Caldimonas brevitalea: one gene and its partner. The protein of the gene in region 1 interacts with the protein of each later gene in a pairwise test. Links are inferred from orthologs where the notes say so. Each region holds a gene or a part of one and is shown on either strand. Other genes may lie near its edges. The genes, in order: AAW51_RS02845 and AAW51_RS24610.

Evidence for each region.
Region 2: the proteins of AAW51_RS02845 (region 1) and AAW51_RS24610 interact in binary tests that used the Escherichia coli proteins (3 or more experiments, as listed by UniProt). The link is inferred for Caldimonas brevitalea from one-to-one orthologs.

What each region holds. Positions count from the first base shown.
Region 1 is NZ_CP011371.1:647,042-662,383, forward strand. Bases 5,777-8,591 are described here. They hold AAW51_RS02845 (type I restriction-modification system subunit M), read right to left. Parts: upstream 8,013-8,591; coding sequence 6,540-8,012; downstream 5,777-6,539. Other genes in these bases: AAW51_RS02840 (restriction endonuclease subunit S), read right to left, coding at 5,777-6,543; hsdR (EcoAI/FtnUII family type I restriction enzme subunit R), read right to left, coding at 8,033-8,591. Outside these bases: AAW51_RS02830 (IS1182 family transposase), read right to left, coding at 1-222; AAW51_RS02835 (WVD2 family protein), read right to left, coding at 451-4,767; more of AAW51_RS02840, read right to left, coding at 4,780-5,776; more of hsdR, read right to left, coding at 8,592-10,495; AAW51_RS02855 (helix-turn-helix domain-containing protein), read right to left, coding at 10,589-10,963; AAW51_RS02860 (TnsA endonuclease N-terminal domain-containing protein), read left to right, coding at 11,323-12,225; IS66 family insertion sequence element accessory protein TnpB, read right to left, coding at 14,048-14,407; AAW51_RS27780 (hypothetical protein), read right to left, coding at 14,407-14,790. UniProt on the Escherichia coli protein: The subtype gamma methyltransferase (M) subunit of a type I restriction enzyme. The M and S subunits together form a methyltransferase (MTase) that methylates A-2 on the top and A-3 on the bottom strand of the sequence 5'-AACN(6)GTGC-3'.
Region 2 is NZ_CP011371.1:5,771,826-5,787,241, forward strand. The notes cover bases 487-3,375. They hold AAW51_RS24610 (uracil-DNA glycosylase), read right to left. Parts: upstream 2,357-3,375; coding sequence 1,616-2,356; downstream 487-1,615. Other genes in these bases: AAW51_RS24605 (glucosamine kinase nucleotide-binding domain-containing protein), read right to left, coding at 487-1,329; trpC (indole-3-glycerol phosphate synthase TrpC), read right to left, coding at 2,411-3,205; trpD (anthranilate phosphoribosyltransferase), read right to left, coding at 3,210-3,375. In the rest of the region: AAW51_RS24600 (GntR family transcriptional regulator), read right to left, coding at 1-428; more of AAW51_RS24605, read right to left, coding at 436-486; more of trpD, read right to left, coding at 3,376-4,247; AAW51_RS24625 (aminodeoxychorismate/anthranilate synthase component II), read right to left, coding at 4,253-4,816; trpE (anthranilate synthase component I), read right to left, coding at 4,832-6,316; AAW51_RS24635 (chalcone isomerase family protein), read left to right, coding at 6,801-7,409; AAW51_RS24640 (HAMP domain-containing sensor histidine kinase), read right to left, coding at 7,434-9,524; AAW51_RS24645 (response regulator transcription factor), read right to left, coding at 9,561-10,265; AAW51_RS24650 (SPFH domain-containing protein), read left to right, coding at 10,560-11,810; AAW51_RS24655 (SH3 domain-containing protein), read left to right, coding at 11,807-13,228; AAW51_RS24660 (phosphoglycolate phosphatase), read right to left, coding at 13,252-13,944; AAW51_RS24665 (GGDEF domain-containing protein), read right to left, coding at 13,922-15,416. UniProt on the Escherichia coli protein: Excises uracil residues from the DNA which can arise as a result of misincorporation of dUMP residues by DNA polymerase or due to deamination of cytosine.

The DNA of each region.
Region 1 (15,342 bases):
GCGGATGCCGAACAGGTACCCGATGAACAACATCTTGAACAGCGCCACCGGATCGAGCGCCGGGCGCCCGTTGTCTGCGCTGTACAGATGCGCCGTCTTCACGCGTATGAAGCCGAAGTCAATGTGCCGCTCGATGTGCCGCAGCAGATGATCCGCCGGCACCAACTCTTCCAGCGTCACCATCTCCAGTTCGCATTGCTTTGGATGGGCAGGCTTGAGCATGCCGCCCATTCAAGCACAAAGCCCCCGTCGTGGGGGCTTTGTCAGCAGCCTGAGGGGCGCTTCAAGCGCCCCTTTTTTCTTCGATGCGCCGTGATTGATTGCGTGGTGGCTGCGGCCCGTATCAGTTCAGCGAAGAGCTGCGGTCAATTGAATGACAGTGGATCAATTGAAAGGCGCTGAACGTCTGTGGACAGCACCACAGCGACGCGCTCACCAACGGTTGGCAGGTCATCGCGCAGTGCCAGAAGTCCGCTTTTCCGTAGACAGGCGCGGCACAAGATCAAGGACGCGAGCGAGAACCCGCGCCTCCCCACCGAGTTGGTGCTGAGCAGCAGCAGCCCTGGCCTGAAGGAGCGTCTGCAGGCCAAAGCGATCAATGCGTTCTCCGGTGTCGGGGTGTAGCCAGTACCTTTCCGGGTCAGCTACCGAGACAAGCAGGCAGCCCGTACGCGCATCCCGATGGGCCATGTACTTCTTGACCAACTGCTCGTCAATCGTGTCACACAGCTCTCGCGCGGATCTTCCCTTCTCACCGACTTTCAGTTCGATGGTCGCCTGGTACCCCGAGACAGTCCTCAGACGAATGTCGGTCTCCTTGCCATCAGCGGTCACCGCTTCCTGGTCAACGGTGTAGGCCTCCCGGGCCGCGACTTCCAGTTCGCGCGCGATCATGGGCCGCAGCGTGTTCTCGTCGTCAATCAACGCCCAGCCGGCCCGCGGCCCTGTGTCCTTGAGCAGCAGTTCCTGGAGATCGTCCAGCCGATCGACCAACAACTGCGCCACGTCGGATGTGGTCTTCGGTGAAAGCTCCTTGCGGGCCAGAAGTGTGGCCACCTCCGTCGGTTTCCAGGCGCTGGAATCAATCTCTGCGGCAAGGCGCTCCTGAGCCAACGCCGCGATGCGATCTCGCAAGCGCTCGAAGAGCGGATCGGCTGCGAGAGCGAGCTTTGCACTGAGAGCCTCCGGGCCGCTCGCCTTCATCAACGCATCGAAGATGTACCGGCGTCCATCCTCGGCAGCGTCCCGCGCGCCGGGTGAGTAGACGGTGTCATGCACGAGGTCGTCTTCCGACCTCACATGCCGATGAAATTCAAGCGTCAGCCGGAGTAGTTGCGCAGCCGCCAGCTTGGAGGCCCATTCGGTCGATCCAAAGCCAGTCCGCTCGTTGAACAGTGAACCGATGATGTGAACTGCTGTCCCGTTGGGCTCCGCGGGAAGTGCAGCCAGAACGGGAAGCATGCCGTCCACACCACGCGATGGCGCGAGCGAGAACAGGACCGGCAGCCAGAACAGCAAGTATGGGCCGGTGCCGACCGCCCCAACCTGAGCCGCGACCAGTTCCTCCAAAGGTCCTTTCACCTCTGGGCCGGCGTGCGCCAGCAGCACGCGTACAACCTGGGAGAGCTTCTGTTCGTTCGACGGCGAATGCGGAAGCTGCATCAATGTCAAGCCCGACCAAGCGAGCCAACCGACGAGACGGGGCACAAGCAACTGTGATACGTCCTGCGTGCCGTTCCGTAGGGACTGCAGCACCATGGAGTGCCAGCCCGAATCGCCGCCCGCGTCGAGCAGCTCATCGAGCAGTTCGCTTCCAACGACAGCCTCCACCTCCGTAGGGTGCGCCTTCGCGAGGCTGCCAAGCCAACTGGGCAGGCCGTTCAGCTCCAGCAAGGCATAGCGGGCAGCGAGTTCCGCTTCACTGGGCTTTAACTTGGTTGCCCAGAGGGGGTCTTCCGCTTCTGCATAGATGCCCATCAGACCGATCGACCACACAACGAGATAGGTGTTCTCCTCTCCGCGCCGGCGCTCGCACCGAATTGTCGGACGCATGCCGCGCCAGTACGCCATCATGGCGAGCCTCAGCCTGTCTGTGATGTCGCCGCCGAACTGGGAGGTCAAGAACGCACGATCCCATCGCCCTTCGTCGCCATTTCTGCCCAGCTTGCGCAAGACCAGCCAAAGGTTCCAGATCGTGTTGTCCCTGCGACCGGGCCCTAGTGCTAGCGCAGGCTGCTCAGCCAGTTCTCGCCTCATCCGAGCCCACGCTTCCTTCTCATCGGCGCGCTTCTTGGCCTGGCGCTCTTGCCGCTTCCGCTGCTCCTCCTGCATTTTCAGGAACTCAGCGCTTGGCTGGTTCGACTTGATGATCGAGTTCAACTCGTCGGTCAGCGCGGTCGAGTCAACCACGGCCCCGCGAAGAGCGCCCTCGGCGTCCTTGAGGCGTCCCTCGATTGCGTAGAGGTGAGCGGCTAGGTGCAACAGAACCGATCGACGCTCCGGCGACATCTGTACGTCAGCCAGCGCTGCCTGTACCCATGGGCCGTCCCGTTCCAACGCGTAGTTCAGTGCCCCTTCATAGACGATGCGAACCAGTCGGTACCTGGCACTGCGGTCTCCGCCAAGCGATTCCACACAGGCCAGATCCGCCTCAAAGACCCGAGGTCGCCAATCATTTGGCAGCGAGTCGAGCAGCGCACTCAGCTCCGTCTTGCCCTTCCCCATGCCCGAGGAGGCGTCGGCCGACCGCCTCGCAAGAACCGAGGCCTCGATCAGTGTCTCGCTGACGCTTCCAAGTTCGAGCAACCGGACACACAGCGCGCGCAAGATGCTCGACACTTCCAGCCGCCCATCGGCCTCTTGGAACTCTTCGTCGACCGCCGATAGCCCCCCGCGTGCAAGCCGAAGCACATCAGGCAACAAGGCTTCAAGACGAGCTCGGCTCATGTCGGCCTTCTGGATCACCCGGGCGACACTGTCTGCGTAGCCACCGCGATCCCTCTTTTCGCTGCGCACCCTCGCCAAGAGCTGAACCAGTTGGGCTTCGGTGACATGCTCCGGGTACAGCATCGTCCCGACCCAACGCGCAAGTCGTTCGGACCACCCCGGCACCAGCGTGACGATCGCATCGACCATCGGTGCAACGCGGGAATCGCCTAGGCCCGCAAGCGCTATCAATGCCTCGAATCGCTCTCGATCGCTGCAAGATGCGTCCGCTGCAACCTGTGCAACCAGGTCCGCGCAGCCTTGCATGTGCCCGGCGCTCACGAGACGAAGTAGCAATTCCCGGACCTCAGGGGCCTCGACGCCAGCGGCCCAGGCAGATCGCACCGTGCCGGCGAGGCCAAGTTGCGCCAGCCGTGCCACCTGCAGATTCGGCACTTCAAGGCCACGCCATTGACCCTTGCCGTAGCGCGCCACGTAGCCGAGCAACGCGCGCTCGCGCTGGAGATCCGTGAGCGACTCCGGGTCACCGTGTGTCAATAGGACGGCTGGCTCGATCTCGACCACCCGCTCGAACATGTCGGGCCGCAGCAAGGCAAGCCACGCAGCCACGGGCCTCATCGACGGCCTGAGGATTGTCTCGTTCGAACCCGTGAGTCCGAACAACAGGCGGCAAGCAGCCGACTGGACCAGCAGCCCTGCCTCGATCAGGTCATGGATCTGGCGGGCGGCGAGAAACTCCATCACTGACCGATGGTGGAACCGGACCCTGCCGTATCCGCCTTCGACAAAAATGGGACGTTCCAAGAGCGTCAACACCTCGTTGGGGCTCCAGTCCGCCAGCAACTCGCGCGGATCGATCGGCGCAGCGCCTGACGAGTCCGCATCTGATCCAGCGCTGTACCGGATGGTCAGGCGCCGACTCAGGATGACCGCGAGCGCAAGACGCTGCGCGCCAACCTGCGCCTTCGCTGGCGGAAGCCCCGCCTTCTCTCGCCGCTCGGGACGAGCGGCAAGCCGCGCGCGCACGTGAGACTGGATCTGCTCGAAGTGCGCGCGAAGCCCACCGTGTTCTCGCCAGTCGTCGCACAGCTCGATCAGGTCCTGCGGCTTGCGAGCGAACTCCCTGGCATGCTTGGCGTCAATGGCTGCCAGCAGGGCCTCAGGATCCCCAACCCCTCGGGATCGCGCGAACTCAATGATTTGGGGTCCGGTCAGCGGAAGCAGCTCGACCTCTCGGATGGCGGGAGGCCCGTCATCCTTGGTCTTGCTCGGTCCGTCCATGGCGATGCGGACGAACTCATCCTCCGACTCCTCTTGCCGCACTGGCGCCGGAACCGGCAGGATGTCCCTGAACGCTTGGCGATCGATAGGCACTGGGCGAGCGGTGATGACCACCGTGGCCCGCCCCAGTGCCCCTCGAGTGTCATGCGCGAATCGGCGCAGCGCGTCCTTGAACGACCGGTGAACGAGTTGGAGCTCGTCGATGGAGTCGAGGAAGAAGTAGGCAACCTGCGATGAAGACGCTAACCAGTCGGTGAACCGCTTGTGCTCATCCCCGAAGAGCGTGGCGGCGACGCCAGCGGACGCGACGCTTTCGAGCGACAGGAAGAACGCTGGCTCGCCGCGCGCAAAGAGTTCCCGTGCCTTCGTCTCGCACTCATAGGTCTTGCCGGCACCGGCCTCTGACACGATCAGAATGCGCTGAGACTTCAGCAGCTCGTGCCAGCTGACGCCGGACTCGTCGAAGCGCTCACCCCAGGACGACTCCAACGCGTCGTCCTTGCCGGAAGGCGCTTTCAGGTCCTTGAACGTGCGATCCATCTTGATCTAAAGCTACGCTGACAGCGCTTGTTCAACTAAGGCATCTGCGAGTGATGTCTGCGTCGTGCTGCTGCGATCCAGGCGCTGGCGAAGGTCCGCGCAAAGGCGACGTAGTTCGGTGACGCGGGCGACGATGCGGGTTTGTTCTTCGCGCGGAGGAAGCGGTACCCGAATATTCCTCAGCTTTGTGCCGTTGTAGTTGGCCTGTCCTGTTTGTTGGGTGAGGTCAGGCTCGATTTCAGTCTTGCGACAGTCCTGAGTGTTCATGAAAATGTTCATATACCTGGGATCGCAAAGCGACTTATTCGGACGAATCCTGATCAGGTATGAGGCGAAGGTGACGGGTCGACCAAACCCTTCGAACAAGGCAGTCTTGCCGACGAGCTCGAAGCTGTTGGTTCGGTTGAAAAGCAAATCACCCTCTTCAAGAAGGAGGCTCGGCAATTCTTCTTTCTGGTCCTTCAAGAACTTGAGGTTGCTAAATACCACCCGGCTTGCTTGAACGTTGCCCATCCTGAGAATTGGGACGGCAGCGGTGTCGTCGCAGGATTTTTGGGACGACCCATAGTCGAACGAAATGCCAAGCTCGCCCAAGCGTGCCCACGCCCAACCGCGAGGGATGTTGAAAGGCACGTCGTCGATCTCCGCAAGCGGCTTTTCACCCTTCAGTTCGCCCGCACGTATCAAACGCTCCTTCTCGGCTCGCACCCTCGCCAGTAGGTCGCTTGCAGTTTCATCGTTGGCATCCTGCTGAACCAGCAACCCGCGCACTGCCAGTTGCAGGATGGTCTGCTCCAGCGCATCCACGGCCTCGGGGCGGTCGAGCAGCAGGTCGAAGTGGTCGGCGATGCGTTGCCAGTTCGCGGCCAGTTCCTCGGGCGTGCTGCTGTCGATCAGCGTGCCCAGCAGGGTGCCGAGTAGGCGGGCGTGCTGCTCCGCTCCGAGCCGGCCCTTCGCTTCGAGCGCATCGCACAGGCGCATCAGTTCGTCGACGCGGGCAACAATACGGGATTGCTCGGCCAGCGGTGGCAGCGGCAAACGCAGACTGCGAAGAACAGACAATGGGACTGTCTTCTGTGCGATGCCGGTTGCACCACTCGCGGCCTGGTCAAAGGCTAAGCGGCTCTGCAACGCCAAGGTGAGATATGCCTGTAGCTCGGGCAAGCCGGGCCGCAGCAACGCAATGTGGCGTTGAAAGCAGAACACCTGCTGGTGAACGACGGGGACTGGAATGCCGAGGCTTCCAACTGTCGTGTACAGGATGTCTCCCTGAAGGGGCTTCTTCCCCCAGTCCAGAGCATCGAAGTACTCGCGCGGCACAAAGCGGGTCGCTGAGCCAAGACCGACGGCACCATCGCGTACGTCTCCGATCACGAGGAACGGAACTCCCGAGTGGGCCTTCGGTGGCGCCTGGTGATCTCCATCCGTAATGACGACACATACGTCGGCTGCGCAGATCCACTCCCAACCGGAAGGGACGACAAACGGCGAGTCTTGGTCCACGGACGGCGCCTCTGACTTGCCAGCTTTGATTTTTCCCTCTGCGACCAACTGCTTTCGCCTCGCCTGAACGCGCGCGAGTAAGGCGCCGGCAGAAGCGTCGCGCGGGTCCTGCGGCACCAGCTTGCCTTCTATCGCCAGCGCCAGTACCAGTTCCCGCAATCGCACCATCCCACCCGACGCCGACGCCAGCAGCCCAAACTGCTGCACCAGCGCAGGTTGCACCGAGTTCAAGTACCGGGCAGTTGGCTCCTGCGCCTCAAGCACCGCACTCACGCCCGCGCCCTCATCAGCGACTCGGCCAATATCGCCTTCAGCTGATTGCGCAGCCCCTGTGTCTCAGTCTGCAGGCGCGCGTACTCGCGCAGCAGTTCGTCCGGATCGTGGCTCACCGCATCCGGTGTGTGCGGGTTCTTCTGGTCCAGGTTGTAGCCCGCGGCCTGGATGGCCGCAATGTCCACCTTCCACGCCCGCCCGTTCTCCACCCGCGCCGCAAAGCCATCGGCCTCGCTGCCCCACCAGGCCTTCTCGGCGTCGAACTCCTCGATGCGGATCGGCTTGGTCTTGTTGTAGCTCTTCGCGCCCGGCGGGTAGGGGTGCTCGTAGTACCAGATGGCTTCCGTCGGCCGGCCCTTGGTGAAGAACAGCAGGTTGGTCTTGATGCCAGTGTAGGGCGCGAAGACGCCGTTGGGCAGGCGCACGATGGTGTGCAGGTTGCACTCGGCCAGCAGCTGCTCCTTGATGCGCGTCTTCACGCCCTCGCCGAACAGCGTGCCGTCGGGCAGAACCAGCGCGGCGCGGCCGTTGGCCTTCAGGATGTGCTTGATCAGCACCAGGAACAGGTCAGCCGTTTCCTTGGTCCGCACGTCCGCCGGAAAGCCGGCCTCGATGCCCGGCTCCTCGATGCCGCCGAAGGGCGGGTTGGTCAGCACCACGTCCACGCGCTCGGCCGGCGCGTAGTCCCGCAGCGGGCGGGCCAGTGTGTTGTCGTGGCGCACGTTGCTGGGGACTTCGATGCCATGCAGCATGAGGTTGGTCACGCACAGCATGTGCGGCAGCTGCTTCTTCTCCACGCCGTAGATGCTGTTCTGCAGCAGCGCCTCGTGCTCGGTGTTCTTCACCTGCTTGCGCAGGTGCTCGATGGCGCAGACCAGGAACCCGCCCGTGCCAGTAGCGGGGTCCAGCACCTTCTCGCCCAGTTGCGGGTTGACCATGTCCACCATGAACTGCGTGACGGCCCGCGGCGTGTAGAACTCACCCGCGTTGCCGGCGCTCTGCAGGTCACGCAGAATCTTCTCGTACAGGTCGTTGAACTGGTGGCGCTCGGACTGGCGGTTGAAGTCGATGGCACCGAGCTTGTTGATCACCTGCCGCAGCAGCTGGCCGCTCTTCATGAAGTTGTTGGCGTCTTCGAACACGCCGCGCACAACCGAGCCGCGCGGGTTGCGGACAGGGTCGGCCGGCAGGGCCTTGAGCTTGGGGAAGAGCGTGTTGTTGACGAAGTCCAGCAGCGCCTCGCCTGTGATGCCCTCGGGGTCGGCCGCCCAGTTTCGCCAGCGCAGGTGGTCGGGGATGGGGCTCTTGTAGTCGTCCCGGGTCAGCTCCAGCTCTTCCTCCAGTGCGTCGAAGACTTTCAGGAACAGCAGCCAGACCATCTGCTCGATGCGCTGCGCGTCGCCGTTGATGCCGGCGTCCTGGCGCATAACGTCCTGGATGGACTTGATAACGGGGGTGAGGTTGGACATGAAGGGGCAGTGAGGGTCGGTCAGGCCTGGGGCGGCGCCGAAGTCGCGGCATACAGCTCGCGCTCCAGCGTGGCCAAGGCTTGGAGGTATTGGGGGCGGCCGCCGAAGCTGCGGATCAGCTCCACGGGCGAGCCCAGGTTGGTGAAGGGCTGCACGCGCAGCACGGCGTCGCTCTCGATGGTGGTGATGCCTTCGTCGGCGTACTTGTCCAGCAGCGTGTCCAGCACCTGGCGGGCCACCGGACCGTACTGGGTGAAGACGTTGCGCTTCTTCACGCGCTGGGCGCGTTCTCGGCGGGTCAGCGGCGGCTGGTCGTAGGCCACGTGCAGCAGCAGGTCGAAGGGGTCGAAGTCCTTGCCCACCTCGTCGGCCAGTGCATCCAGGAAGACGCCGCGGCCTTCCAGCTCTTCGATCAGCGCAGCCTTGCGCTCGGCGCTGTTCCAGGCCTGCAGAAAGCTGTCCAGCGAGTCGTAGGCCTTGCCCAGGTTGATGCGGGTGTAGTCGCGCAGGCTCTCGGTGACCAGCTTGCCGTCGGCGTTCAGGTACTGCACGCGCTCTCGCGCCACGGCCACGTTGACGCTGCCACCGACGATGTACTTGCGAGGTTCGGCGGGACCATCGTCGCCGCCGATGAACGGACCGGGGCCGGGCGGCGGATCATCTGGTAGCCCGGTCGACCCGCCTTGGGGCGGCTCCGGTGGCTGCGGCGGCTCGACAGGCTGGCCCGGGCCCGGCTCATAGATTTGCACCGGATCGCCATCGAAGGCCGGGTCTGCAAACAGTTCGGTGGCACGTTTGAAGTCGAGGATGGTGAACCAGCTCTTGCCCAGATCCTCTCGCAGCCGGGTGCCCCGCCCGATGATCTGCTTGAACAGCGTCATCGACTTGATGTTCTGGTCCAGCACGATGAGCTTGCAAGTCTGGGCATCGACACCCGTGCTCATCAGCTTGGAGGTAGTGGCGATGACCGGGTAGGTCTTCTCGGGGTCGATGAAGTTGTCGAGCTCGCGCTTGCCTTCGGGGTTGTCGCCGGTGATCTGCACGACGTAGTTCGGCTGGCTGACGCACAGGTCGGCGTTGGCGTTGCTCAGGGCTTGGCGCATGCGAGCGGCGTGCTCGATGTCCTCGCAGAAGACGATCGACTTGTCGTAGCGGTTCGTGGCCTTCAGGTACTCGGTAATCTTGGCGGCCACCACCTCGTCGCGGCGCTCCAGCACCAGCTTGCGGTTCATGTCGGCGCCGGTGTAGACCCGGTCCTCGATGAGGTTGCCCAGCTTGTCGGTCATACCCTCGGGCGGGCGCCAGCCGAAGGCGTCCTTGTCCAGGTCGACACGGATCACCTTGTACGGAGCCAGGTAGCCGTCCTCGATACCCTGGCGAAGGCTGTACGTGTAGACGGGCTCGCCGAAGTAGTCGGTGTTGGAGATGTCGGCTGTCTCCTTGGGCGTGGCCGTCAGACCAACCTGGGTGGCAGTGCTGAAGTAGCTGAGGATGTCCCGCCACGCCGAGTCTTCGGCCGCGCTGCCGCGGTGGCATTCGTCAACGATGATGAGGTCGAAGAAGTCGGGCGAGAACTGCTTGTAGATGTTGCGATCTTCTTCCGTGCCGCTGACCGCCTGGTACAGCGACAGGTAGATCTCGTAGCTCTTGTTGACCTGCTTGGTGGCGCGATTGATGGCGAGGTCGACCTCTTCGACCGCGGTCTTCCCCTGGCTGTCGACCACCTCGACGCCCTTGGCGTGCGGGCTCAGCTTGGCCATCGCGCCCTTGAACGGCCGGAAGTCGTTGACCATGGTCTGGTCGATCAGGATGTTTCGGTCGGCCAAGAACAGGATGCGCTTCTTGGCGCCGCTCTTCCACAGGCGCCAGATGATCTGAAAGGCTGTGTAGGTCTTCCCAGTGCCGGTGGCCATGACTAGCAGCACGCGGTTCCGACCGCAGGCGATGGCTTCGACCGTGCGGTTGATGGCGTTGAGCTGGTAATAGCGCGGAGTCTTTGTCGGCGCGTAGTCGTGCTCAGTGACCCGGCGAACTTCGGGCGTCCAGCCCTTCCAAGCGCAGTACCGCGTCCACAACTCGGCAGGCGAGGGGAATTCTTCAAGCGTCAAGTTGCGCTCAAGCACCCCATCGGCGAGCGTTGCGTCGCGGAACACGAAGCCATCACCGTTGCTGGCGAAGCTGAACGGCACGTCAAGAAGTTGAGCGTAGTTGATGGCCTGAGCCATCCCGGCGCCCACGGCGTGGTTGTTGTCCTTGGCCTCGACGACGGCCAGTGGGATGTTGGTCTTGAAGAAGAGTGCGTAGTCGGCGCGAAGTACCGTGGAAACATCTCGGCGCGCCTTGCGCCCGCGAACGACGACGCGGCCCGCCCGCAGGGGGTATTCGCGATAGATCTGTGACATGCCGTCCCAACCGGCGGACTCCATGGCCGGGCGGATGAACTTGTCGCAGATGTCGCTTTCAGACACGGTCTTCTTACTCATACTCCCTCAGCTGCGCCACATCGTCTTTTCTGAATGGCATCGGCTCTAACTACTGCCGCCGGCGCCTCCGTTCTCATCGAGACTGATCCCTACCTACGCTACTTGATCGACAGTGCTGAAAGCGTCGTATAGCCGCCAGGCCAGCGACAACCTCTCGTCGGTCGACAGCTTCTCCCGGTTCGCCTTCACCTGGCGTTCAACTTCATGGAACGCTCTGCGGAATCGATCCCGGTCCACGCCGCTCGGCGCCTGCCGCAGGCCGGTGAGCACATAGCGCACGTCGACGCCGGCGCCTTCAAGCGCAACCAGCGTTTCCGCGGCGGGCGATGACTGCCCTGCCTCGTATTTGACGAAGCTCACGCGGGGAGCGCCGATGGTGTCCGCCAACGCCTGCTGGGTGAGACCGAGCCGCACCCGCTCTTCGAGCAGGCGCTGGCCGATCTGTTGACGGACCTCGGGGTTTCGCATAGCGTGCGACGTTAACTATTCTTATCAAAGAATGGTGTGTAGTTTAAAACACTACCCAGCATCACGGGCGGAGCTGACGGGAGAGGTTTCCCGGGCGGCGTGAGCGCAGCGCACTGGCTGTCGCCCGTACTTGCGCGATCGGAAGGCCGAACACACACAAAGCACTTCACCAAGAAAAACGCCACCGAGGCCGGCAAGCCTGGTGGCGTTCGCTTTCACCGCGGGAGTTGTCCCGGATTCAGCAGCTGATGCCAGGAATCTATCTGCGCCCCTGAGGCGCGTCAACTCCCCTTTCCCGTTTTTTGTGAACGCGTCGAGCGAGCACTGGATGCGCTCGCCCGTACGCAGGAAAGGTCAACATGAGAAAAGGACAGCGCTTCACGCCGAAGCGGTTGCAGAAGTGGGTCGAACAAGGCCGTGGCGCGGGCTTCGGCGAGGGCTACCAGCCGTGGCACCAGGTCACCCGAGCCGACCCTGGCAGCCGGGGCCGCTCTCACCTCATCAACTCAAAGCTGGGCAGGCTGCACCATTTCCTTTCAGATCTCGAGTTCATCGCGTTCTCGTTCGCCACGATGCTGCCCGGGGTCGTCGACATCCAAGAGCAGTTTCCGTTGTCCCTAAACGCTGAGCGCCTGCATCTCGGGAGCTACACGACGTTCAGCAGGACGTCCATGCCGGGGACGCAGCAGCTCGCAGCAGCTCTGGGCTTGCCCCACCCGAAGGTGCGAAGGGACGGACAGGCCGCGTCGTGGGTCATGTCGACGGACTTGGTGCTTACGTTGGCCGGCGACAACGGTCGGCAGCGAGTTGCAGTCAGCGTCAAACCGGCCAGGGCCTGCAGCGGCAAACGACAGCTGGAGCTGCTTGCCATCGAGAGAGAGTACTGGGCGACGCGCGAGGTGCCTTGGCTGTTGATCACCCAGGACGAGTACGACCCGATGGTGGCTTGGGCGATCCGTGCGGGGACGATTTGGGCGCTTGGCATGCCGGAGGTAGAGCGCCAGCTGATCGACGCTTGCTCTGAGTACGTTGCTGGTCAGAGGTGGCCGTCGCTCGGCGATGTCTTCGATCGGCTTCCGCAGCTGTTGGGCGTGGAGCAAGGTCAAGCACAGTGCGCTTTCTGGCAAGCCGTCTGGTGCGGCGCTCTGCCGTTGGACCTCGCCACGGCCATCCGACCGGCATCCAAGCTCCAACTGCTCAAGCCCTCTGCCTTTTGGGACCAGAACCCCATCGCCGCTCGGAGGTCAGCATGGACTGCTTGACCTTTAATGCGGTGCTGAGGATCGAGGCGCCGACCCTGGACGGTTTCTATCGGGTCGTGGCTGTGGCGCCGGGGGCGGACATCGTTTGGCTCGCCTACATCGGTGTGCGCGAAGAGGGCGCCGCCGCGAACGCGCCTGGCCCTGTTGGCGCCACGACGCCCGTGGACCGGCATACGTTGACAAGCTTGGCAGAAGCTGCACTTCTGGCCATCGTCGATCTGGATGATCCGCGCGCGCTTAGCCGTGAGCAGGCGTTGACGGACAAGGCGCGTAGCCTTTGGGAGCATCACCAGGCGGTCATGGCGCCCTTTCTCGATCCGGTGCAACTGCAGGATGCACTTGCCACGACCGGCGGCATCGGCCCCTTGGTACGGATGGCCCTGCGGGACAGCAATACGAGTCGAGCGACGGTGTACCGCTTGTGGCGATTGCTGTGCGCCCGGGGCTTCACCGGGCTGTCACTGATGCCCTCCTTTGATCAATGTGGCGCGCCTGGCGTGCTGCGCCCGGTGGAGGGAGGCCGACGAAAGCCGGGCGTCAAATCATCACATGAGCGGGTCGGCGCCGAAGATCCGTTTCCGCAGCGCGGCGCCACGCAAGAGGACCGCATCAAGATCGTCGCCCATGTCAGTCGACACTGGAAAGACGGAATGACGACCGAAGGTCTGTACGACGAGGTCATCAGAGCCACTTACGTCAGGCGCTACGTGCAGACGCCGACTGGACGAGAAGCCGTGATGCCGCCGCCGGGGACGTACCCGAACAAGCGGCAGTTTCGCCACATCGTAGAAACCGAATTCAAGGCGCTTGAGCGGTCCCTCCGTCGCACGACGACGGGTCACTGGAACCGGAACCGTCGCGGCTTGCGAGGCCACAGCTACGACGGCGTTGCAGGCCCTGGTCACGCCTACGCAATCGACTCCACGATCGGCGACGTGCACTTGCGCAGTGGCGTCAACCGGGCTTGGGTTGTCGGGCGCCCCATCGTCTACGTCATCGTCGACGTGTGGTCCACTGCCGTGGTCGGCTTCTATGCCTGCTTGAGGCCGCCGTCATGGCGCGCAGCCAAGCTCGCGCTGTATTCGACTTTTGCGGACCCGACAGTCATCGCGGCGCTGTGGGGATACCAGTACTGCCCGGTCCTGGAGCCCACGCCGGCGGCGCCGTTCACGCTTTGGTGCGATCGAGGCGAGTACCTCTCCGCAGCCGCACGTGAGACCCTGCTGCGCCTCGGCCTCAACTCCGCTTTCAATCCCGCATACCGGCCAGACCTCAAAGGCTTGGTCGAAGTGCTGCACAGGATTGCGAAGGACTCGCAGTTCTCGGACTTCATTCCCGGCGCCATAGACGCGCGCCGCCGCGAGCTGGAACTGAAGACGGATGCGAGGGAGTCGGCGCTGACATTGCGGGAGTACGTGCAGTACCTGTACATGGTGTTTACGAGATACAACGCCCATGCGAATCGCGAAGATCGCATGACGGCCGAGATGATCGCCGCTGGGGTGCGCGCTACGCCCTCCGGTCTGTGGCGGTTTGGTCACGAGATGGGCTTCGGTTTTCGGCGGCACACGCCGCATGACCAACTGGTGGCAGGTCTACTGGAACAAGCAACACTAACCGCTCGTCGCACGGGGAACTTCGTTGAGTCCTTGCAGTACGACGGAGACCTCGCGATCGAGGAGCAATGGTCGGCACAGGCGCGCAACTTCGGTGTGTTGGAACGCACGGCCTATCGCTTCCCGGGCTACGCCGGCAAGCTCTGGGTACCTGGCGCGACTGGACTTCACGAGTTCCACCTGCGTCCCAACAGCCGGGCATTGCCTCAGACCACCTTGGACGAGTGGCGAGACACGCTCGGGGTGCGAGCTGGCATCCGCCAGTCGATGCCCTCCAGCAGCATCGACAGTTGCGCTGGGGTGAGCGACACGGCACCGGAGGTGGCCTGTGGCCAGACGAAGCGGCCGCGTTCCAATCGCTTGCTCAACAGCAGCAGGCCCTGGCCGTCGAACCACAGCACCTTGATCATGTCGCCGCGCTTGCCGCGGAAGACGAACACGTGGCCGGAGTACGGGTTGTCGGCCAATGCGGTCTGTACCAAGGCCGTCAGGCCGTCGAAGCCCTTGCGCATGTCGGTGTGGCCGGCTGCGATCCACACCCGCGTGTTCGGCGGCAGGCCCAGCATCAGCGATGGACCTCGCTCACGGCCTTCAGCACCTCCCGCAGCGTGCCGGCGTCGACGTGAGTCGGAACGATGATGCGGACGCTCTGGATCACGATCTCGATGGGGGACGCCGCCGCAGCCACCTTCGGGCTCGGTGCGCGATCACAGACGCTCACCGACAGCAGTGCCGGTGGCAGGGCCTGCCCACCCGTGGGTCGCTCCTTGCACCAGCGCCGCGCCAGGTTCGCGTTGACCCCGTACTTGAGCGCGACGCCCGAAAGCGAGGCACCGGGCACCCGACAAGCATCGACCACCGTCTGCTTGAATTCCTCAGCATGCGGGCGTCGCTTACGAGGCGTGCCGGCTGCATTCTTGCCGCTCTTGTTAGCGTCCACTATGTCCATAGTGGGAACTATCTAAGGTCCGCGAACCGGGATCAATGTGCCCAGACCGGACGCATACATAGAAGCGCACGATGCGTTCGAGTATGTTGTGGGTCACGCGGTTTCGGATACTGAGCGTGAGCTTCAAGTTCTCCTTTGGGAACTCCACGATAAGACTCGGCGCTTGCGCATGTTGGAGGCCATAGGTTCAACCGACCCCAGAACAGACGACATTCGAGCGGACGCCGATCGTCTTAGGGCGGAACTGAAGGCGCATGCGCTCTACGGAACAATCCGCGCAGACATTCGGCGCAAGGTTGACGAAGGCGATCCGCCGGCGTTTCATCTAAGTCAGCGCGAGCGCTGTGCTGCAAGCAACGTGAACTACGAGTACTACAACGCGGTCACGATGCAGCTTTCTCAGCACGTCCACTCTTTGCCCTACGCAGTCCATCAGTTGTTTCAGTTCCGGGCAGGAACGCTAGACGCGCTTCATCTAATGAGCATGCCTGCTCAGTTCGCGTTGCCGTTCTTGATCCGTGTGACGGAAGGGATGGCAGTCCTGATGCCGAA
Region 2 (15,416 bases), 5.1 Mb from region 1 along the record:
TCGTCGGCCAGGCGCAGGCGTTCGAGACGGGCCACGCGCGTGCCCGGGGACAGGCCGAGGCTGAGTTGCTCCTCCGGCACCGAGGCGGTGATGCCGCGCTCCAGCCAGCGCGAGCTGGGCGTATAGCCGCGTTGATGCAATTCCTCGGAAAAGCTCGTGAGGCGCGACAAAGGCTGCTCCAGTCGAGGTGCGATGTAGTTGCCCGAGCCACGCCGCCGCACGATCAGGCCCTGTTCGACGAGCTGGTCGATGGCCTTGCGGGCGGTGACGCGCGAGACGTTGAGCGACTCGGACAAGGTGCGCTCAGACGGCAGCGCCTCGTCGACCTGGTAGCGGCCGTCGCGTATCGCCTGGCTGAGCAGCTGCGCGAGTTGCAAATACAACGGCGAGCTGTCGGCAGGGTCGGGTTTGAATTCGAGCGTTTTCATCAGCAGGTCAGGTGTTGTTTTTCGTCAGCGCGTGGCGCACCAGGTGCAAGGCGCCGTCGGCAGCATCGCCGGCGGGCTCGACGCGACGCATCTGCGTGGCTTCGGATAAACGCGAAGCGAGCCGGCGGCCGATGCTGCCGCACACCGCCAGCGGCGCGCCCAGGGGGCCATCGAGCGCGTGCGCGACAGCATCAAGTGCCTGGACGGCACGCTGCAATAGATGAGCGGCCGACAAATCGGAGGCTTCAGTATCGAACACCAACGGCGCGAGCTGCGCATATTCGAATTGACCCGCCTCGTCGCACCATGCCAACAGACGCTCGCGGGTGGACCCGCAGACGTCCCACACCGCGTGCACGAGGGCACTTTGGTGGATACGGCCGTCCATCGCCCATTGCGCCAGGCGCACCGCACGCTGCCCCAGCCAGGCGCCGCTGCCTTCGTCGCCGACCGGGAAACCCCACCCGCCGACACTGACCCGGGCACCGTCCGGCCGCCACAGCTCGCCGACGCTGCCAGTGCCCGACGACACGATGGCGCCCGGCTGGCCGCCATGCGCGCCGAGCAGCATCGTGAAGGCATCGGTCTCGAGGGCGACGACGGCGAACCCGGCGCCGGGCGAGGCCGGGCGGGTCGCCAGGAAGGTGTCGCGCCAGCCGATGTTGTGGACCCCGGACAGACCCAGGCCCACGGCACATTGCGCGAGCGGTGCCGGATCGATCGCGGCGGCGGCGAAGGCGGCGTCGACCGCGTCCCTCACATGGCGCCAGGCCTGCTCGATGCCCTGGCCCAGCGCGGACGGGCCGGCCTGCCCCACGCCGACCAGCTGGCCGTCGCTGCGCGTCACGCGGGCTCGCGTGCCGGTACCGCCGCCGTCCACACCCACCAGGTAGTCGATCATTGTTGTGCCTGCTCTCCGCTAGACGCTGCTGTCAACTGCAAGTTATCACATTGTCGGATACCAGTTTAATACCAGTAATACCGCAATTTCAACTGGTATTGCCGACTGCAACCAAGAGCCCGAAATCGGTGCAAGTCCTTGTGGCACTTGGGTTTTGTGGGATATGTCACACCCATTTCGGTGCGACATTAGGGAAAACGAGAGGGACGGCGTTTCAGCCCGAGCGCCTCCGTTCCACCCGGAACAGACCAAAAGTAGACCAATTGCAGGCCGGTATGCCTGGAGATCACCAGGCGATGGGGGCTTCCCCTGGACGATGTTCGGCCAGCCAGCCATTGCTGCGCGAGAAATGCCGGCAGCCGATGAAGGGCTGCGGCGGGCGCAGCGCGGCCAGCGGCGATGGATGGTTGGCGGTGAACACGGCGTGGCGCCGCGTGTCGACCAGCGCCTGCTTGCGCTGCGCCGGAGCGCCCCACAGCAGGAACACGCTGGGCCGGGCATGCCGCGACACCTGCGTGATCAAGGCGTCCGTCAGCTGCTCCCAGCCCCGCTGGGCATGGCTCTGGGGCTGCCCGTCCTCGACGGTCAGCACGGTGTTCAGCAGCAGCACGCCCTGCCGGGCCCAGTGGCTCAAATCCCCCTGGCGGGAGACCGGCGTGCCAAGGTCGGCCGCCACTTCCTTGTGGATGTTGCGCAGGCTGGGTGGCAGCTTGGGCGAGTCGGGGGCCACCGAAAAGCAAAGGCCCTGAGCCTGCCCCGGGCCGTGATACGGGTCTTGCCCGAGGATCACCACCTTGACCGAGGCGAGCGGCGTCAGCTGCAGCGCCTTGAACACGTCGGCCGGGTAGACGACGGCGCCGGCCGCGACACGGGCATCGACGTATTCGATCAGCGCACGACCGGTGCCCGAGGCTCGAAACGTGTCGGTGACCTCGCGCCAATCGGGTGGCACGCTGTCGAAGCAGGCCGACAGTGGCTCGCGCAGCCGGTTGGTGGCGTCGCAGGCATCGGCCCCGGCCGCGGCCACCCTGGGGGCCGGCGGCGGCGCGAAGAGGTCGCCTTGTGCGGCCACGGCCCAGCCTCAGCCGCCGAACAAGGCGGCCAGTGCAGGGCCGGGCTGTTCGGCACGCATGAACGCTTCGCCGACCAGGAAGGCGTAGACCTCGGCGTCGAGCATGCGCTGCACGTGGGTGCGCTGCAGGATGCCGGACTCGGTCACCAGCACCCGGTCGCCCGGCACCTCGCGCAACATCCCGAGCGTGGTGTCGAGCGTCACTTCGAAGCTGCGCAGGTTGCGGTTGTTGATGCCCACCAGCGGCGTCTTCAGCCGCAGCGCCCGCTGCAGTTCGTCGCGGTCGTGCACCTCGACCAGCACCGCCATGCCAAGCGCCATCGCGGCGGCTTCGAGGTCGGCCATTTGGGCGTCGTCGAGGCAGGCGGCGATCAGCAGGATGCAATCAGCGCCCATCGCCCGGGCCTCGAACACCTGGTACTCGTCGATCAGGAAGTCCTTGCGCAGCACCGGCAGCGAGCACGCAGCGCGGGCCTGCTCCAGGTACTCCGGCGCGCCCTGGAAGAACTGCCGATCGGTCAGCACCGACAAACACGCCGCGCCGTGCTCGGCATAGGACGCCGCAATCTCGGCCGGAACGAACTGCTCGCGCAGCACGCCCTTGCTGGGGCTTGCCTTTTTGATCTCGGCAATCACCGCCGGCTGACGCGCGGCCACCCGGGTGCGCACGGCGCCCAGAAAGTCGCGCAGCCCGCCACGGCTCTCGGCTTCGTCCCGCAAAGAGGCGCCGGTGCGACGCGCCTTGGCGGCGGCCACCTCGTCGCGCTTGACCGCGACGATCTTCTGCAGGATGTCACTGCTCATCTCGTCAGGCTCCCGACTTGAGCGACTGCGTCACCCGCACGAACTGGCTCAGCTTCGCAAGGGCTTGGCCCGACGCCACGGCTTCGCGCGCCATCTTGACGCCCTCGCCGATCGAGGTCGCGACGTCGGCGCAATAGAGCGCCCCGCCGGCGTTGAGCAGCACGATGTCGCGCACCGGCCCGTCCTCGTTGGCGAGCGCCCGCTGGATACACGCCACCGACTCTTCCTTGTTGGCCACCCGCAGCACCCGGCTGTCATAGACGGGCAGGCCGAAGTCGCTGGGGTGCACGGTGTACTCGCGCACCTCGCCGTCTTTCAGCTCGCCCACCATGGTCTCGCCCGACAGCGAAATCTCGTCCATGCCGTTCATGCCATAGACCACCATCACGTGGCGTGAGCCGAGCCGCTGCAGCACCCGCACCTGGATGCCGACCAGGTCGGGGTGGAACACGCCCATCAGCTGTTGCGGCGCCTGGGCCGGGTTGGTCAGCGGACCCAGGATGTTGAACAGCGTGCGCACGCCCAGCTCCTTGCGCACCGGGGCCGCGTGTTTCATCGACGCATGGTGGTGCGGCGCGAACATGAAACCGATGCCGGTCTCTTCCAGGCAGGCCGCCACCTGCGGCGGCGCCAGGTCGATCTGGGCGCCCAGCGCCTCGAGCACGTCGGCACTGCCGCAGGTGGACGACACGCTGCGCCCGCCATGCTTGGCCACCCGCGCACCGGCCGCGGCGGCGACGATCATCGCCGCCGTGGAGATGTTGAAGGTGTGGGCAGAGTCGCCCCCGGTGCCGCACAGGTCGACCAGATGGGTCTTGTCGGGCACCTCCACCGGCGTCGCGAACTCGCGCATCACCTGCGCGGCCGCGGCGATCTCGCCGATGGTCTCTTTCTTCACCCGCAGGCCGACGGCCAGCGCCGCAATCATCACCGGCGACATCTCCCCGGTCATGATGCGGCGCATCAGCGCCAGCATTTCGTCGTGGAAGATCTCGCGGTGTTCGATGACCCGCACCAGGGCTTCGGTATTGCTGATCGGCATGGTCGTCACTGGCTCAGGAAGTTCTGCAGCATGGCATGGCCATGCTCGGTCAGGATGGACTCGGGGTGGAACTGCACGCCCTCGATGGCCAGTTCCTTGTGGCGCACGCCCATGATCTCGCCGTCTTCGGCCGTGGAGGTGATCTCCAGACAGTCGGGCAAGGTTTGCCGCTCGATGGTCAGCGAGTGGTAGCGGATCACGGTGAATTGTTTCGGCAAGCCCTTGTAGACGCCGGCCTGGTCGGTCGTGATCACGCTGGTCTTGCCGTGCATTTGGCGCTGCGCGCGGATCACCTTGCCGCCCAGCGCCGCACCGATGGACTGGTGGCCGAGGCAGACGCCGAGGATGGGCAGCTTGCCGGCGAAGTGCTGGATGGCGCTCACGCAGATGCCCGCTTCGGCTGGCGAGCAAGGCCCGGGCGACAGCACCAGGCGCTCGGGCTTGAGCTCGGCGATGCCTTCGAGCGTGATCTCATCGTTGCGGAACACCCGCACATCCTGGCCCAGCTCGGCGAAGTACTGCACCAGGTTGAAGGTGAAGGAGTCGTAGTTGTCGATCATCAGCAGCATGGTCGTCTCCTTCCCTCAGAAGCCTTCTTCCACCAATTCGGCGGCGCGCAGCAGCGCCCTCGCCTTGGCTTCGGTCTCTTTCCATTCCAGCTCGGGCACCGAATCGGCCACCACGCCGGCCGCCGCCTGCACGTACAGGCTGTTGTCCTTGACGATGCCGGTGCGGATCGCGATGGCGACGTCCATGTCGCCCGCGTAGCTGAGATAGCCGCAGGCGCCGCCGTAGATGCCGCGCTTGACCGGCTCCAGCTCGTCGATGATTTCCATCGCGCGGATCTTGGGCGCGCCGGTCAACGTGCCGGCCGGGAAGCTCGCGCGCAGCACGTCGAGGTTGGTCATGCCGTCTTTCAGGATGCCTTCGACGTTGCTGACGATGTGCATCACGTGCGAATAGCGCTCGACCACGAAGGCCTCGGTCACCTTGACGCTGCCGGTCTTGGCGATGCGGCCGATGTCGTTACGCGCCAGGTCGATCAGCATCACGTGCTCGGCGCGCTCCTTGGGGTCGGCCAGCAGCTCGGCTTCGAGCGCCTTGTCCTGCTCGACGGTGGCGCCGCGCGGACGCGTGCCGGCGATCGGGCGGATGACGATCTTCTCGCCGTCGGGCGTGTGTTCGTGCCGCACCAGGATCTCGGGCGACGCGCCGACGATCTGGAAGTCGCCCATCTCATAGAAATACATGTAGGGCGACGGGTTCAGCGAGCGCAGTGCCCGGTACAGGCTCAGCGGTGACTCGGTGTAGCGCTTCTTCAGCCGCTGGCCGATCTGCACCTGCATCATGTCGCCGGCCGCGATGTACTCCTTGCTCTTGAGCACCGCCTGGAGATAGTCGTCCTTGGCGAATTCGCGCTCCACCGCATGCGAGGCCGCGCGCTTGACCGGGGGCGCTGTGACGCTGAACTTGAGCTTGTCGGCCAGTTCGGCCAGGCGGCGCTTGCCTTTGAAGTAGGCCTCCGGCTGGCCCGGGTCGGCGTAGACGATCAGGTAGAGCCGGCCCGACAGGTTGTCGATGACCGCCAGTTCCTCGCACTGCAGCAGCAGGATGTCGGGCGTGCCCAGTCCGCCGTCCTTCTGCACCTTGGCCAGCTTCGGCTCGATGTAGCGCACCGTGTCGTAGCCGAAATAGCCAGCCAGGCCGCCGCAAAAACGCGGCATGCCGGGGCGCAGCGCCACCTTGAACCGCTTTTGATATTCGGCGATGAAGTCGAGCGGGTTGCCCTGGTGGGTCTCGACGACCTGTTCGTCGGTCACCACCTCGGTGGTCCAGCCGTTGGTGCGCAGCAGCGTGCGTGCCGGCAGGCCGATGTAGGAATAGCGGCCGAAACGCTCGCCGCCGACGACCGATTCGAGCAAAAAGCTGTACTTGCCACGGCCGGTGGCATAGGCCAGCTTGAGATACAGCGACAGCGGGGTTTCGAGGTCGGCGAATGCTTCCGCAATCAGCGGGATGCGGTTGTAGCCCTGTTGGGAAAGGCTGTTGAATTCGAGTTCAGTGATCACGCGATGGGCCCTCCGAGCCCTGTGCAAGCCGGCTCCAGGAGGGCCGGCCTGCAGGCCTGAGACAGATGGTCAAGGGGAATCGGGACGCGGCGGCCACGGCGCGGGGCGCACGAAGGCCGTCAGGGTGCAGATTCCGGGCGTGCCGGCGAGGCGCATGGCCGTTGTGCTCATCATCGAGGACAAGTCACGGCCATGGCAGCGGCAAATCAAACCAGTGCGTGCGGGCGACGCCAGGGCCAAGCTCCCCGGTCGTGCGGACCTTTGGTCTGTTTGCGCGAGATGAACATGGGCTGCAGTGTAGCAGCGCCTCGCGGCAGCGCCAGCCCCGCTGTTGCAACCGGGGCGGCACGAGGAACTGCCGAGATCCGCCCCCGCGTGACATCTGCCCCCCCGCGAATGCGGGCGTGCTTGCGTTTTCCCGATGGACAAGCAGAGCCTCGTTGTCAACACTTCACGGATTTGTAACTCAAAGTTAACACTTCACATGTTCAACAGACGCTTCACTTGGATTCTTGGCTTGCTGCTGGGCCTCTACGTCGTGGGCGCCGGCGCTACAGAGGTAGCGGGCGTTCGCTTCGAACCGGACATCCAGCTGCGCGGGACCAAGCTCGTGCTCAATGGCGCCGGCGTCCGCTACAAGGCGATCTTCAAGGTGTATGCGGCCGGGCTCTATCTGCCGGTGCGCGTCAGCAGCGGCGAAGCGGCCGTCGCGGCGACCGGGCCGCGCCGCCTCAACATCGTGATGCTGCGCGAGATCGACGCCAACGAGCTGGGCAAGCTGTTCACCCGCGGCATGGAGCAGAACGCAGGGCGCGACGAGTTCGCCAAGTCCATCCCGGGCACCATCAAGATGGGTGAGATCTTCGCCGCCAAGAAGCGTTTGATGCCGGGCGAATCCTTCCAGATCGACTGGCTGCCGGGCGAAGGGACGGTGATCTCGGTGAACGGCAAGGCGGCGGCCGAGCCGATCCGCGAACCCGAGTTCTACACGGCGTTGATGAAGATCTGGCTGGGTGAGCACCCGGCCGACGTGAGGCTGAAGGACGCTCTGCTCGGCAAGGAGGCGGTGCGTCCGCGCGGCGACACCAACTGAGCCGCGCCACCGTCGGGCTCCCGCTCAGCCTCGCGCCCCCACCCCCCCGGCCCGCTGCAGCACCAGCACGAACGCCACCCCGTCGGTGTCGTTGCGCGCGGTGATCGTGCCCCCCATCTTGGCCATGTAGGTTCTGGCGACGAACAGCCCCTGGCCTCGGTGGCCCAGCGCCGCCGAGTCGTCCTGGTCCGACACGCCGTACTCGAAGATCTTCTCCAGCATGTCCTCGGGCACCGGCGGGCCGGGGTTGTGGATGACCACCCGCGCCTGCGTCGCGTCGCTCGCGTCCAGGGTGATGCGGATCGGCGAGCCCGGCGGCCGGTAGCGGTCGGCGTTGCGCAGCACGTGCGTCACCACGTCTTCCAACGAGTATTCGTCGGCCCGCACCGGCACCGCCTGCGACAAGGGTTCGAACACGACCTCGTCGATGCCGGTGTACGGCGCGTTGCCCGCCACGTGGGCCAGGAACTCGTTGATGTCGACCGACTGCAGTTGCAGCGTCGTCGCGTCGAAGGCCTCGCTCGGCGAGGCATGGCCATACAGCACCCGCACCGCGTGCTGCATGCGGTTGATGTAGCGGTGGCTCGGATCGTCCGCTGAGCCGTGCAACGCCATCAGCGACTGCAACGGCGACATGATCTCGTGGCCCACCGCCTGCCACATGTCCTTCTCCTGCTCCGCGCGGATCTGCTCACGTCGGACGTCCTCGTTGACCCGTTGCAGCAGATCCTGCAGGCCTTGCGCGAGCACGCCCAGCTCGTCGCCCCCGCGCAGGTCGGACAGGTCGATGCGGGCCAGGCCCTCGGCGGCCCGCATGCCGGTGGACACGGTGGCGGCGCGCCGGGTCAGCAGCGTGATGCGGCGGATGATGCGCACCTCGATCGCCAGCCACGTCAGCACCACCGCCAGCAACATCGCCCCGACGAACCACGAGACGCGCGTGGCCACCGCGGCCAGGTTGCGGTTCACGGTGCGAACGTCGCCGGTCAGGGTGAGTTCGTACCGACCGAGCGGCGTCGCGATGACTTCGCGCGACTCGATCGGCGTGTCGTAGCCCTGCACCGGCAGCCGCCGGACCAAACGGTCCATCCAGGGCGAACCCCGCTCATCGTCGTCGATGACGCCCTTCAACGTGAACAGGTCGGGCGAGGGAGTGCGGCCGTCGGCGGCCAGGCGCCGCACGCGCAGCGTTTCGCCGGGCAGCAGCAGCGGGCGCAGGTCGGCCAGCGAGAAGGGCCGTACGGCGTCGGGCGCATTGCTGTCGAACAGCGGCGGACCCTCGCCGGGGGCCAGCACCTGCAGCCGGGTCAGGATCTGGTCCAGGTCCGGTGGTGGCCAGACCGGCCGCTTCTGGAACAAGGCATCGCGAAACACCTCCACCGGCAGCCGCACCGAGAGGAAAGACCGCCGCTTGCAATCCGCCGTGTCGACACCCGGGTCCAGGCAGCGCCCGTCCTGCCACAAGTAGCCGCGAAAGTCGCGCACCGACCGCGTGCCGTGGGTCACCGGCACGTCGGCCGAATAGCCGGTCAGGCGGCCGCGCACGCCGGGCGCGTTGCCGTCGTCCAGCCGCTCGAACGGCGCGATCCAGCGCAAGGTGCGGCCTCGCATGGCCACTTCGATCTGCACCCGATGCGCGCCACGGAAATCCAGCTCGCCGGGCGCGTGCGAGGCCAGGTCACCGCTGATGAAGCTGCCGATCAGATACAAAAAACCGCCGGCGTAGGGGTTGTTGCCGACCGCCACGCAGAGGCTCGCCGAATCGGGGTACTGCACATGGCAGCCCGCCATCTCCACCGCCTGCTGGGCCTTGGCCTTGTCGTCGAAGTCGATCGCGGAGAAGGGCAGCACCAGCGGGCGCAGCGGTGTCACCGCCTGCTCCGCGCTGCCGGGGTTGAGCAGCGCCAACTGGCCGGTCGGATGGCGCAACAGGGCGGCGATCTGCGCCTGGTTCTTCAGCAGGCCGTCCTGATAGTTGCGGTGGCTGCGCTGCTTTTCGTCCTGCAGCACGTGGATGGCCAGCGCCAGTGTCGCGCACGCCAGCAGCGCGAACGCGCCGCGGAAGAACACGCGCAACCCGAACGGCACGCGGTCGGGCAGGCGCCACCAGCTCATCAGGTTACCTCCGTGCTGCGCACTGCGGCGCGAGCCTCATGACCGCTTCAAGGCCCAGCGGAAGCCACGCATGGGCACGTTCTCGATGCCGTCGAAGCCGGGGTCGATCTCGCGGAAGGCGTCGCGGATGGTGCTGACGTGCTTGCGGATGTTGTCGCGATTGCGCCCGCTCTTGACCACCTGGTAGAGCTCGTCATACGACACCACTTCGCCGCGGCGCTGGTGCAGCGCGGCCAGGATGCGCTGCGCGGTCAATGGCAGGTTGACACGCTGGCCGCGCCACAGCGGCGAGCCCTGGCGCAGCGGGTCGAGCGAGAGCTCGTCGCCACGCGGTGCCGCCACCTCCTGGCCGGAGGGACCCCGGTCTCGCGCCGCGCGCAGGATTTCGAGGAAGGTGTCGATGAAGTCGGCCTCTTCGAAGGTCGTCTTCTGGAGGTAGTCCCAGGCATCGAGCGCCTTCATGATGCCGCGGTAGATGGTGGCCGGCATGGCCGACACCACCAGCACCGGCGTGCCGCGCTGCTTGTTGATGGCGTTGATGATGGCCACGCCCGCATGCCGCTCGCGGCCCAGTTCGATGTCGAGCACCACCACGTCGTACGTTTCGCGTGCCAGCGCGGCCTCGGCGTCGTCACGGGTGAACCACTGGTGCACCTCGATGTCCGCACGGGCCGACTCGATCCATCCCCTGAGTTGATTGCTGGTCGGGACGTCGTCCTCGATCACCGCGACTTTTGCCATGCACTGCTGCCTTCGCGGCCCCGGCCGCCTACCCGGGGATTATCCGGGCGGCGGGAGGGGCCGGCCGTGAGTGTTTCTTCCGGCGGCGGGCGGGCCGGCTCACGCACGGGAGCGGCGGGCCCCAGGGTGCAACGCAAGTCGCCCGTCCTGCGCATTGAGTGCTCCGGGGCTGATTCGAAGAATGGAGTCCAGCGAGAGACGAACGCAAACGCCGACAGACATAAAGAACGGCCGGCGCCTGACGCCTCCCGCATGACCACCACAGCGAAGACTGTTTTCTTGGAGTACCCCGACATGAACTTGCGCCTCAGCCCCCTGACCCATGCCATCCGCCATGGCCTGTCCGCCAGCCGCGCCGCCCTCGGGCGGCTGGCCGGCGGCACCGGCCGCGTCGTCCTCGCTTCGCGGCGCGGCCTGTGGGTCGCCGGCGTGCTGGGCCTCACCACCTGGGCGCTGGTGACCCATGCGCCGCTGCGCACCGTCGCCCGGGGCGACATCGGCGTGCGCACCAACCAGTTCACCGGCAGCACCACCGAATTCAGCGCCGGCAGCGTGATCGTGCTGCCGGGTCTACACGAGCTGCGGACCTATCCGCTGCGCGACCAGGTCTTTCGGCCGGCGCAGGGCCGCAAAGCCGACGGCGAGGCGCCGTTCCAGTCGGTCGAGGGCCTGTCGCTCGGGGTGGATCTGAGCATCCGCTATGCGCTCGACCCGGCCCGCATCGCGGCGATGTCGAAGAAGCTCCCCGACGACATCGCCGGCGAGGTGGTGCAGCCGGCGGTGCAGGGGGTGGTCTACAAGGCTTTCACGCGCTACACCGTGCGCGAAATCTTCTCCAGCAAGCGTGCCGAGATCCAGCAAGCGGTGGAAGCGGAACTGCGCACCAAGCTGGCGGCCGACGGCATCTTGCTGCGCAGCGTGCAGATGGGTCAGGTCGACCTGCCGGCCGAGTACCGCCAGGGCATGGACAAGCTGCTGGTTGAGGAGCTGGCGAGCGAAAAGATGCGCTACACGCTGGAGCTCAAGGAAAAGCGGGTCAAGGAGACCGAACTGGAGGCGCAGGCCGACAAGGTGCGGCGTGAGACGGCGGCCGCCGCAGCCGCCAACGAACAGGTGATCGCCGCCCGGGCCCAGGAGGAAGCGATGAAACACGTGCTGCCGTTCAAGCAGAAGCAGATCGAGCAGCGCCAGTTCGAGGCCGAGGCCGAGAAGGTGGCGCGCATCAAGTCGGCCGAAGCGAGTGCCCAGGCGCGCAGGATCGAGGCCGCCGGCGAGGCCGAATCGCGCCAGAAGCTGGCCGATGCCGAAGCCTACCGCCTCGACCGGGTCGGCAAGATCGCCAGCGAGCAGATGGCGCGCGACGGTGCGCTGATCACCCGCCATCCCTTGCTGATCCAGAAGACCGTGGCCGACAAGCTGTCGGACAAGATCCAGGTCATCATCGCGCCGCCGTCGACCGACGGGCGTTTCATCGCCGCCGGCCTGATCGGCGCGTCGCAACCTCAAGCGCCGGCCGAGGTGGCCCAGGTGCAGGAGGGCGAATGATGTTGGTCGCTGCACTGGCCTCGATGGCCATCGTCACCCAGGACCAGGTGCCGCTGCGCGCCGGCCCGCGAGATTCCGCCGCCCAGCAGGCGGTGCTGTGGCAGGGCGACACGCTCGAGGTTCGCGGCGAACGGATGGGCTATCTGCAGGTGTGGGACCACCGCCGGGAGCGCGCCGGCTACGTGCTGGCCTCGCAGGTGCGCACCACCTCGCTCAAGCCCGAGGAAGCGCCGGAGCTGTTGGCCGTGGTGCGCTTCCTGCGCGACACGCCGGGTGCCGAGGCGCTGGGCATCGGCTACACCGCCGCCTACCTGAAGGCGGCGCCGGCCGGCGACATCACCGCCGAGCCTTTCGATGCCCTGGGCAGCATGGCAGAGCGGCTGGCGCGCCGCGCGTCGGCCCAGCAGGGCAGCAAGGCCAGCGCGACGGTGGCGGCCCATCTGGAAGTGGCGACCCACTATGGCGTGAACTTCAGGAGCTACGACCACGACGGCGCGCTGCGCCTGTGCTACGACGGCGAGGCGTTTCGCCGGGTCCTGGCGATGGCGGCCAGCCCCGAGCAGCAGGCGCGCGCGGCCTTGGCGGTGACGCGCCACGACTGCATCGACCCCGGGCTGCCGCCGGTGCAACGGCAGCAGCTGGACGGCTGGCGGGCGGAGGTGCTGGACCGCCTGGGCGCGGCGCCCTTCGCGCAACTGCCCGAGCCGCTAAAGAACCGACTGCGTCTGCGGCGTGCCGGCGTGTGGGCGGGGCTGGCCTTTCAGCAGGCACGCCGCGGCGAGGGGGCGCAACCGGCTGCCCAGCGGGCCCTGGCCGAGTTGGCCGGCGTGAACAAGACCGAGCTCAGCGATGCCGATCTGGTGGACTACCACCAGGCTGCGATCCGCGTGGGCGCTTCCCGCTGGGCGGCCGAAACCGCGCCGGCCTCGCCCGCGTCGCGTCTGGGCGTGATCACGCGACCGGGCCAACCGGGTGAGACCTGCGTGATGCTCACCGATGCCAGCCACGGCGCCCGGTCCCCGCTGGCAGAACGGTGCACCTACGGGGTGGTGTGGACCGCTTCCGCCAGTCCCCACCCCAATGGCCGGGCGCTGGCCTTGGCAGTGCAGCCGCTCGAAGGCTGGCGAGAGTTATGGGTGTTCCGGCAAGACGCCACGGGATGGAGTGTCGACGTCATGCCGCCGGCGGCCAGCCAACCGGAGCTGGGGTATGTCGAGTTCGCCGGCTGGGTCCCAGGCGGCGAGAAGCTGCTGATGGCCCGCGAGGCGCGCAGCGAGGGGCGCTTGCGGCGCAGCTTCGAGGTGGCAGAGCTGGCGACGCTCAACGTCGAGAAGCAGGCCAGCACACCGTCTCTGCTGGTGCTGTTTGGCAAGTGGCAGGACGCGGCGTGGAAGCGGCAGACGGTGAGCCTGCGGTGAGCCCGGAAAGCCGACATGTGCACTCAGGCGCGGAGCAGCTCGTCGAGCCGGTCGACGAAGGCATCCGCCGGCGCGCTGCGCACCGGCTCACCGTGGTTGTAGCCGTAGCTCACCAGCACCACCGGGCAGCCGGCCCGTCGCGCCGCCTCGGCGTCGTTGCTCGAGTCGCCGATCATCAGCGTGGCGCCCGGCTCGGTGCCCAAGGCCTCGCAGGTCTTGAGCAAGGGCAAGGGGTCGGGTTTCTTGCGCGCGAAGGCATCGCCGCCGAAGGTGTGCCGGAAGTAGCCCGACAGGCGCTTGCGTTGCAGCAGCTGCGCGGCGAAGGCGGTGGGCTTGTTGGTCAGGCAGGCCATCGGCAGGCCGCGCGCCTGCAAGGCCTGCAAGCCCTCGACGACACCGGGAAAGACCGCCGAATGCTCGCCGTTGACCGTCTGGTAATGGTGCTGGTAGCGCGCCAGCGCGGTGTCGAACAATTCGGCGGCCGGCGCCTGCTTCGACGCGGCCTGCAGCAGGGTCTGGTGGATCAGGTGCTCGGAACCTTTGCCGACGGTGCGCTCGACGAAAGCACGGTCGATGTGGGCCAGCCCGAGGTCGTCGAGCATCCCGTTGAGGGCGACGACGAAGTCGCCGAGGGTGTCCACCAGGGTGCCGTCCAGGTCGACGATGAGGGCGCGCGTGGCGGCGAAGCGCGTATCAAGTAGCGGTCGGGGAAACACGTGCTGCTGCGTCTGAAGAAGTCATGCCAGGCGGGAGCGTAGCAAACGCGGGCGCGTCGGCGAGCAGGCAGCGGTCGCGCCCGCCCGCCTTGGCCTGGTAGAGCGCGCGGTCGGCGCGGGCCAACACCTCGCTCCACAGCTCTCCGGGACGGTGCCGCGCGACACCGGCCGACAAGGTCACCCGAAGGTCGGGCGCACCTGGGCACAAGCGCTGTGCCGCAACATGCTCGCGCAGCCGGTTCACCGCAGCCAGCCCGGCGCGCTCGAGGTCGGGCCCCGGGTGGAGCAGCAGCACCAGGAACTCCTCGCCTCCCCATCGGCAGATCACGTCGGTCTGCCGCAACGCGCCGGCGGCAGCCGAGGCAAACCCGGTCAGGACATGGTCGCCGGCCTGGTGGCCCCATCGGTCGTTGATCTGCTTGAAATGGTCGAGGTCGATCAGCGCCACGCAGAAGCCGCCCCCCAGGCGTTCGTGACGCAGGCATTCGCGCTCCAGCGCGAGCTGCATGTACTGGCGGTTGTACAACCCGGTGAGCGGGTCCCGCATCATCAACCGCTCGACCTGCTCGGCCGCCGCGCTCAGCTCCTCCCGCTCGCGCCGCACCCGGTCGCGCGTCTGGCCGTGGTTGTACGACTGCATCGTCAGCAACCACAGGACCACGCTGGTCATCGACACTTCCAGGACTGTCTGTCGGGGCTCGAAGTCGCCCGCACCGCTCCAGGCCGTCGCCAGCGGCATCGCGATCAGCAACAACACGGTGGCAGCCCCGGCGATCTTGGCCTGCAGTGGCCGCAGGCCCATGAAACCGAACACGATCGTCAGCGTGAGCATTTGCAGCACCGCGCCGCGGGCGGGCGGGACCCAGGCGTAAGCCGCCGTGAGCCCAAGGCTGCTCCACAACACGTAGGAGAGCGTCATCGCCGGGTCACGCCAGCGCAAGGTCATGCCGGAGCGCACCAGCAGCAGCGGCACGACGCAGCCGATCAGGTTGTGCGCCATCAGGGCCGTGGCTTGCCCTGCCGTCAGCAGCCCTGTCGGAATGACGTAGAGCAGCATCGCGGCGATGCAGGCGGCATACATGCCCGACGACAGCCAACACATCGGCATCGCGGCACGCATGCGGCGCTCGGTGCCGAGCAACAGATCGACCAGCAGCCGGCGCGGCCGCCGGCCGCCGGTCGTCGCGCGAACCGCATCGGCCGGTGTGGCCGGCGCAGTGGGACGCAGCGGCGGCGCTGGGCAAGGGGCCGGGCCGACGCCCACCGCCGGGGCAGGCGCAGCGGGCCGCATCGGCGCCGCGGCGCCGCCCGACGCGTCGACTGCGAGCCGGTCGCGGCCCAGCGCCTTGGCCTGGTACAACGCGCGGTCCGCGCGCTCCAGCGTCTCGGTCATGCTCCCCCCGCGCGGGTGTTGGCACAGCCCCGCCGAGAAGGTCACCGACAAGCGGTCGTGCAGCTGCGCCCACGGCTCT